Regions from separate parts of the Anaerotignum faecicola genome, predicted to be linked through region 1. Evidence: riboswitches for the same ligand, from Rfam matches in the RefSeq annotation. Region 1 holds a riboswitch; the other holds the start of a gene.
What was found. A riboswitch is a leader RNA that binds a small molecule or an ion and turns the genes downstream of it on or off. The one in region 1 is predicted to bind FMN.
Positions count from the first base shown of each region.

Region 1 (3,355 bases):
TGTAAGCGGCTAACCCACGGATATGTCCGTGGGTATTATACCATAAAAATATTTCTGATACAAAAAAAGAACATCTGCGGAGAACAGATGCTCTTTTTTTCTATAGGGGAAATAATACAAGGGATTTCGAGAATTATTTCTTATCGTAAGGCTTTACCGTAACCTCTTTTTTATCGAAGTCGATGAAAATCTGATAAGCGTAGTTATCCTCGCTGGTATCCCAGACCTCAACGAATTTCGGGGTTACCTCGATGATGATTTCGGAATCCTCGTGGCTGTATTTATTGTAGCTGCCCCAGAGGTGTTTTTTATAAAGGCCTTCAAACACTCTGCCGGGCTCATCCACAACCAGACCGCAGTTTTTCGCAGTCCCTTCCACCTGAATGCCGCCATAGCAGAGGGCAACATTGGGGTTTTCGTAAAGCTGCTTTGTTTTGCGGAAGTCCTTGTCTGTTTTGAAATAGATTTTGTCATTGTAGAACAGGCAGCTGACGTTGCGCACCATAACGTAATCGTTTACGCTGCTGGCAAGCGCCATAATCTTCCAATCACCCAGCTGTTCAAAGAAAAGGGCTTTTGCCTGTTCAAAGGTAAGGTTTTTGTCTAAGCTGAATTTCATTTCGGTTTCTCCTTTGCTTCTCTGTGCTTTTTATACTCAGATTTTTGTTTCGTCCGCTTTCTTTATGGCGTTTGCCTTTTTATTTTTTGCAGAGGCATTGCCGTGGATGATGGGGCTTAAGTGCTTATACAGCAGCATTGCGCCAACGGAGTTGATGCCGCATTTAATCAGGTTGAAGGGCAGAATCCCAAGGATTGCCAGTGTGAATACATTGGAAATCAGAGGGTTGACCTCGGTACACATGGCTACGAAATAGCTCATATCCTGTCCCATCAGTGCCATATAGAAGGGAATGATGATATACAGGTTGGTAAAGATGGCAACGATGCCTGTGAAGACAGAGCTGATTGCCATGCCGACGATTGCGGTTCTTTTAGATTTTTTCTGGTGATACATGATAACGGGAGGCAGCACATACGCACAGCTGAGCAGGAAGTTTTGCAGCTCGCCCGTAAATGCGGAGGAGGTACCCTCTGTTGCCAGCTTCAGCAGGATTTTCACCAGAATGATGCAGACTGCCTGCAAAGGCCCCATGGCAAAGCCGCCGATGATTTCTACCAGACCTGCCAGATCAAAGTTCATGAAGGGGGGCAGGAAGGGAAGCGGGAAATCAATATGCAGCAGGATGCAGCAGATGGCACCCATCATGGCAATCATGGTTAAATCTCTGGTTTTGAATTTCGTTTTCATGTTTTATTCCTCCAATTTTTCTGATTGGATTCTTCTTAAGACTTGCGATTGACACTGTATTTTTGCAATAAAAAAGCCCTCGGAACACATTCCAAGGGGCATTGCACGCGCAAACGAATTTTCATGCGAGGTACGCATGAACAGCATCAAAGTTTCTTCTCTCATCCGGACTGTTACCGTCGGTTATGGAATTGCACCATATCAGCCTTTCGCATCTTTCAGCACTTCGCGTTTCAAGATACCTGAGGGTCGCGGACTTTTACCGCCGGTAGGGAATTGCACCCTGCCCCGAAGAATCACGTTATATTTTTCACATTTCAACCATAACACAAAAGGCTGTTGCGTGCAAGAGGAAAATGTAAAATTTGTGAAAAAATTATTTTTTAAAAAATTTGAAAAATGTTGTTGACAGGAGAACAAGTTCGTGATAATATATCTCTTGCAGTTAGGAATTGCAAAACAAAGCAAACAAACATTATGCGCCTTTAGCTCAGTTGGTAGAGCAACTGACTCTTAATCAGTGGGTCTAGGGTTCGAGTCCCTAAAGGCGCAGCTTGAAAAAAGCGGGATGGATTAACTTAGGGTTGGTTCATTCCGTTTTTATATTTTATAATTTTATATTTTAAAGGATAACAGCCATTCTCGGTACGGTCGGGAATGGTTCTTTTTTTTGCCCTTGCCCCATAGAATGTTTCAGAGACGATGTTCGGTCGCGGTGAAACAGGGGGAGTGAAGTATGGAGGAGATCTATGAAAAAATCATGCGAGAGGGCTACGGCTTGCAGCTGCGCCATGGCACAAGAACGCGGACAGGTCTGGTCTGCCGGACAGACAGGGGGCTTTGCGAGCTGAAAAAGCCGCGCGGCAGTACGGACAGCCTGCGGCTTGCATTTGATGTGAAAAAGCGGCTCAGGGAAAACGGCTTTGCGAACATCAGCCGCTGCTACCCGACACTGGAGGGCGAGCCGTTTTATCGGCAGGACGGGACGCTTTATATTCTGGAGGATGTGCTGCCGCAGGGGACACTGGCGGAGGACAGCGTGGAGACCTTTTTGCAGGGGGCGGAAACCTTAGGCGAGATGCATGCGGCGGCAAAGGGGCTTGCAAGCGAGGCGGCACACTGGGAGAAAAACCGCCTGCCGCAGCTATACGCCAAACGGCGGAGTGAGCTGGCGAAGGTGCGCCGCAGGAACGACAAACGGGGCAGCTATGACGCGATTGATTTATTGCTATTACAATATTATGAGCCATACATGGAACGGGCGGCAGAGGCAGAGGAGCTGCTATGCAGGGGCGGCTATGCGGAGGCGATCGCACGGACGGCGCAGGAGGGCGGCTTCTGCCATAATGCCTACAAGGGGGAGGCACTGCGGCAGGAGACGGATGGCAGGATTTTTGTGGGGAATTTCGATAAATGTATCGCAGAATTGCCATTGGCAGACCTTGCGGCATATATCCGCCGCTATTTCAAGAAAACGGAGGGGACGGCGGCGGGGATTTCTGCTATGCTGGAGCGTTACGGCAGGCATTGCCCCCTTTCCGAGAGAGATATGATTTTATTGCAGGGGATGCTGCTGTATCCGGAGAAATTTCTGCGGCTCATCAATGAATATTATAATCGGCGCAGAACGTGTGTCTCGCCTGCGATGCGCGAGCGGCTTGCGGCGGCGGCGAAGGAGGAGCTGAACGGGGTTCGTTTAAAAAGTATCATTGCGGGCGGCTGCTAGGAGAACACGCTAAGTCGAAATCAGGATTTCGACTTGTCAGGACAGAAGAATAAACCGATGAGTTCCGGCGGCAAAGCCTTGAAACTCCCGGTTTTCCTCAAGTGGGCAAAGCCCCCTTTGCGGATTTTACTCGGGAAACTCTTTGTTTCCCGAACCCTTCCGCTATGATTAGGAGTACTTTCGCGATGGGCGAAGTACTTTTTTTGTTGCAACTTCTCTGACTAGGGATTAAAATAGAGGATGAAGAACTCTGCAAAATTTTCCCCGAAGGAGGAGAAAAGGATGAAGAAATATCATTTTCAGGAAAACGAGAAGGACTT
Region 1 is NZ_BHVZ01000001.1:801,089-804,443, reverse strand. It holds gene EJE48_RS03850 (pyridoxamine 5'-phosphate oxidase family protein) at 134-619, opposite strand; gene EJE48_RS03845 (ECF transporter S component) at 656-1,309, opposite strand; FMN riboswitch at 1,459-1,609, opposite strand; tRNA gene EJE48_RS03840 (tRNA-Lys) at 1,789-1,861, shown strand; gene EJE48_RS03835 (protein kinase family protein) at 2,046-3,035, shown strand; gene EJE48_RS03830 (PEGA domain-containing protein) at 3,318-3,355, shown strand, end outside.

Region 2 (3,355 bases), on a different contig from region 1:
AAGAGCCGTATTTCCCGTGGGCGAAATCAATTAAAGCAGGAAATTTTAAAATTACGGGAACAAGATGCACATTTTATTCGTCATAAGAGAGGAAAGGAGGGAAGGCAATGAATTGTGATAAAGTGAAAAAGCTGCTCTGGGCGTATTTGGAAAACAAAACCACGGCAGAGGAAACAGCAGAAATCGAAACGCATTTGGAAGGCTGTGCGGCTTGCAGAGAAGAGCTGGCGCAGCAGAAGGAAATGAAAAACGCTTTGGCAAGCCTTCCTGACGAGGAACTCCCTGAAGGCTATCATACAGAGCTGATGCAGAAGCTGCAGGCGGAACGCAAGATTGTGCCTTTCCCTGCAAAGAAGAAGCATGGCTGGAAGCAGATGAGCATGATCGCGGCGGCGGTGCTTGTGGTTGTGGTAGCAGGCGGCACGAGGGGGATGCTGGAAATGCGGCAGAACCAGAACGAGGAGATAGAGCAGATTCTGTTTGAGAATACTGCGCTGACGGCGGATACGGGCGAGGAAGCGGCAGAACAGATTGCGGCGGACAGCGCGACAGAGAACAATGCGGCGGAAAAATCCGATACCAAGGAGGATTTTTCTGAGCAGGAAACAAAGAAAGTAAAAAAACCTGTTTCGCAGAAAACGGCACCAAAAGAAACTACACCCAAAGAAGCAACTCCGAAGGAAACAACTCCGAAGGAAACGGCAAAGTCTTTTCGGTCGGAGGGAGCGGCAACCATGCCGAAAGCAGCTTTATATGCAAGTGAAGCGGAAAATGCGATGGACAGCGAGACATTGGTGAGCGGCACACGCGCTGCGGACAGCAATGCGGCGGACAGCATGACACTTCAGGTGGCAGAAAAGGAGACAGCCTTGCAGGCAATTCGCAAGAGCATAGAGGAAGCCGGCGGTTATGAGGGAAGCAGTGTGGATGATGTGATTCAGGCGGTGATTCCTGTGGCAAATTATGCAGATTTTCTGGAGCAGGTCGGCAAGCTGGGCGAAATACAGGCGCTTTTCCAAGGCGAGGCGGACGGTGCATCGCACACAATCAGCATTTCGGTAACGGAAAAATAAAAAGGGACACGGTGGATTTTTACGAGAAAAGCCGTGTTCTTTTTTTGCTGAAATTTTCTTGGGGACAGAGAATTTTGATATGTTTTGCAAAAAATAGCTTGACAAATCTCTGACAAACGCATATACTGGTCTCGTAAATAAATAGAATCTTCAGGGCAGGGTGAAAGTCCCTACCGGTGGTACAGCCCACGAGCCGCAAGGCATGATTCGGTGAAACTCCGAAGCCGACAGTATAGTCTGGATGAAAGAAGATGGATGAATGCAGGAAAAGTGTTTCTTTTCTGTGTCTTTTTGAGATATCTGCTCTGGATTGTTTTTGAACATTCCGGAGCTTTTCTTATTTTGGCACAGGGAGTCTTTTGGTGTGTGTGTTTCTGATGCTCTGAGCGATTCTGTTCGGAGCATTTCTTATTTTGTATTTTTGAAATCTGTCTGGAGGGATTCTATGAAGGATTCAGAATATATGGAGCTTGCACTCATGCTTGCGAAAAATGGGCTCGGATGGACGGCACCGAACCCGATGGTAGGGGCAGTGCTTGTGAAGGATGGTGAAATCATCGGTCAGGGGTGGCATGAAAAATGCGGTGAGCCGCATGCAGAGCGAAACGCATTGGCAAATTGCAAAAAATCGCCGCAGGGAGCGACGCTTTATGTCACATTAGAGCCTTGCTGCCATCAGGGCAGACAGCCGCCCTGTGTAGATGCCATTCTGGAGGCAGGCATTCGGCGCGTGGTGGTCGGTTCGGCAGACCCCAATCCGCTTGTGGCAGGAAAGGGAATTCGGATTTTACGAGAGCATGGCATAGAGGTAACGGAGCACATGCTGGAGGAGGAATGTGATCGCTTGAATGAGGTGTTTTTCCACTATATTCAAACAAAGCGTCCCTTTGTGGTAATGAAATATGCGATGACGATGGACGGAAAAATTGCAACCTACACAGGTGCATCTAAATGGATTACATCGGAAACGGCAAGAGCACATGTGCAAGAGCAAAGGCATAAATATACTGCAATTATGGTGGGTGTGGGAACGGTATTGGCAGATAACCCTATGTTAAATTGCAGGATGGAGGGCGGAAAAAACCCGATTCGCATTATTTGCGATACACACCTTCGCACACCGTTGGATACGCAAATTGTTGCAACGGCGAAGGAAATACCGACCATCCTTGCAACCTGCTGTGCGGATAGGGAAAAACAGGAGGCATATCTGGCGGCAGGCTGTCAAATCCTACAGGTGAACGAAAAAAACGGGCATGTTGATTTGCAGGAATTGATGCAAAAATTAGGGGAGCAGGAAATTGACAGCATTCTGATAGAGGGCGGCGGTACACTCCATTGGACAGCATTGGAGGAAGGCATTGTGCAAAAGGTACAGGCATATATCGCACCGAAATTATTCGGCGGACGGACGGCAAAAACCCCTATCGAGGGGCAGGGCGTTGCAACGCCAGCAGAGGCATTTTATTTAAAGAACAGCAAAATCATTCCTCTGGGAGAGGATTTTCTGATAGAGAGCGAGGTGAGCAGAGATGTTCACGGGAATTGTTGAGGAAATCGGAAGGGTTGAGAGAATCAAGCACGGACAGCATTCTGCGGTCTTGACCATTCATGCGGATACGGTTTTGGAGGGAACCAAAATCGGTGACAGCATTGCGGTCAACGGCATTTGCCTGACAGTAACGGAGCTGTTTTCGCATGGCTTTTCCGCAGATGTGATGCACGAAACGCTGAACCGTTCCTCTCTGGCAGGGCTGACAATGGGAACGCCTGTGAATCTGGAAAGAGCCATGGCGGCAGACGGACGCTTTGGCGGGCATATTGTTGCAGGCCATGTAGACGGTGTGGGAAAGGTGATCCGCGTGCGTCGGGATGATACAGCCATTTGGTATACCATACAGGCGAAGGCGGAGCTGATGCGATATATCGTTGAAAAGGGCTCCATAACCATTGATGGCATTAGCCTGACAGTGGCGGAGGTCGGAGAAAGCGAGTTTTCCATTTCTGCCATTCCGCATACGGTCAGCCAAACCATTTTGAAGAACCGCAGAGAAGGCGATTTGGTAAATCTGGAAACGGATATCATTGGAAAATATGTAGAAAAGCTGGTTTGCCCGAAAGCAGAGCAGCAGCCGAAAAATACAATTACAATGGATTTTTTATCGAAATACGGATTTTAAGGAGGAGAATACATCATGCAGTTTAACACAGTAGAGGAAGCGTTGGAGGAATTGCGCAACGGCAAAATCATTTTGGTAACAGATGATCCCGATAGAGAAAAC
Region 2 is NZ_BHVZ01000002.1:156,514-159,868, reverse strand. It holds gene EJE48_RS06575 (RNA polymerase sigma factor) at 1-111, shown strand, start outside; gene EJE48_RS06570 (zf-HC2 domain-containing protein) at 108-1,073, shown strand; FMN riboswitch at 1,216-1,330, shown strand; gene ribD (bifunctional diaminohydroxyphosphoribosylaminopyrimidine deaminase/5-amino-6-(5-phosphoribosylamino)uracil reductase RibD) at 1,519-2,625, shown strand; gene EJE48_RS06560 (riboflavin synthase) at 2,606-3,253, shown strand; gene EJE48_RS06555 (bifunctional 3,4-dihydroxy-2-butanone-4-phosphate synthase/GTP cyclohydrolase II) at 3,269-3,355, shown strand, end outside.
Region 2: it holds a riboswitch for FMN, as region 1 does, so the genes downstream of both, ribD (bifunctional diaminohydroxyphosphoribosylaminopyrimidine deaminase/5-amino-6-(5-phosphoribosylamino)uracil reductase RibD) here and EJE48_RS03845 (ECF transporter S component) in region 1, are expected to answer to the same signal.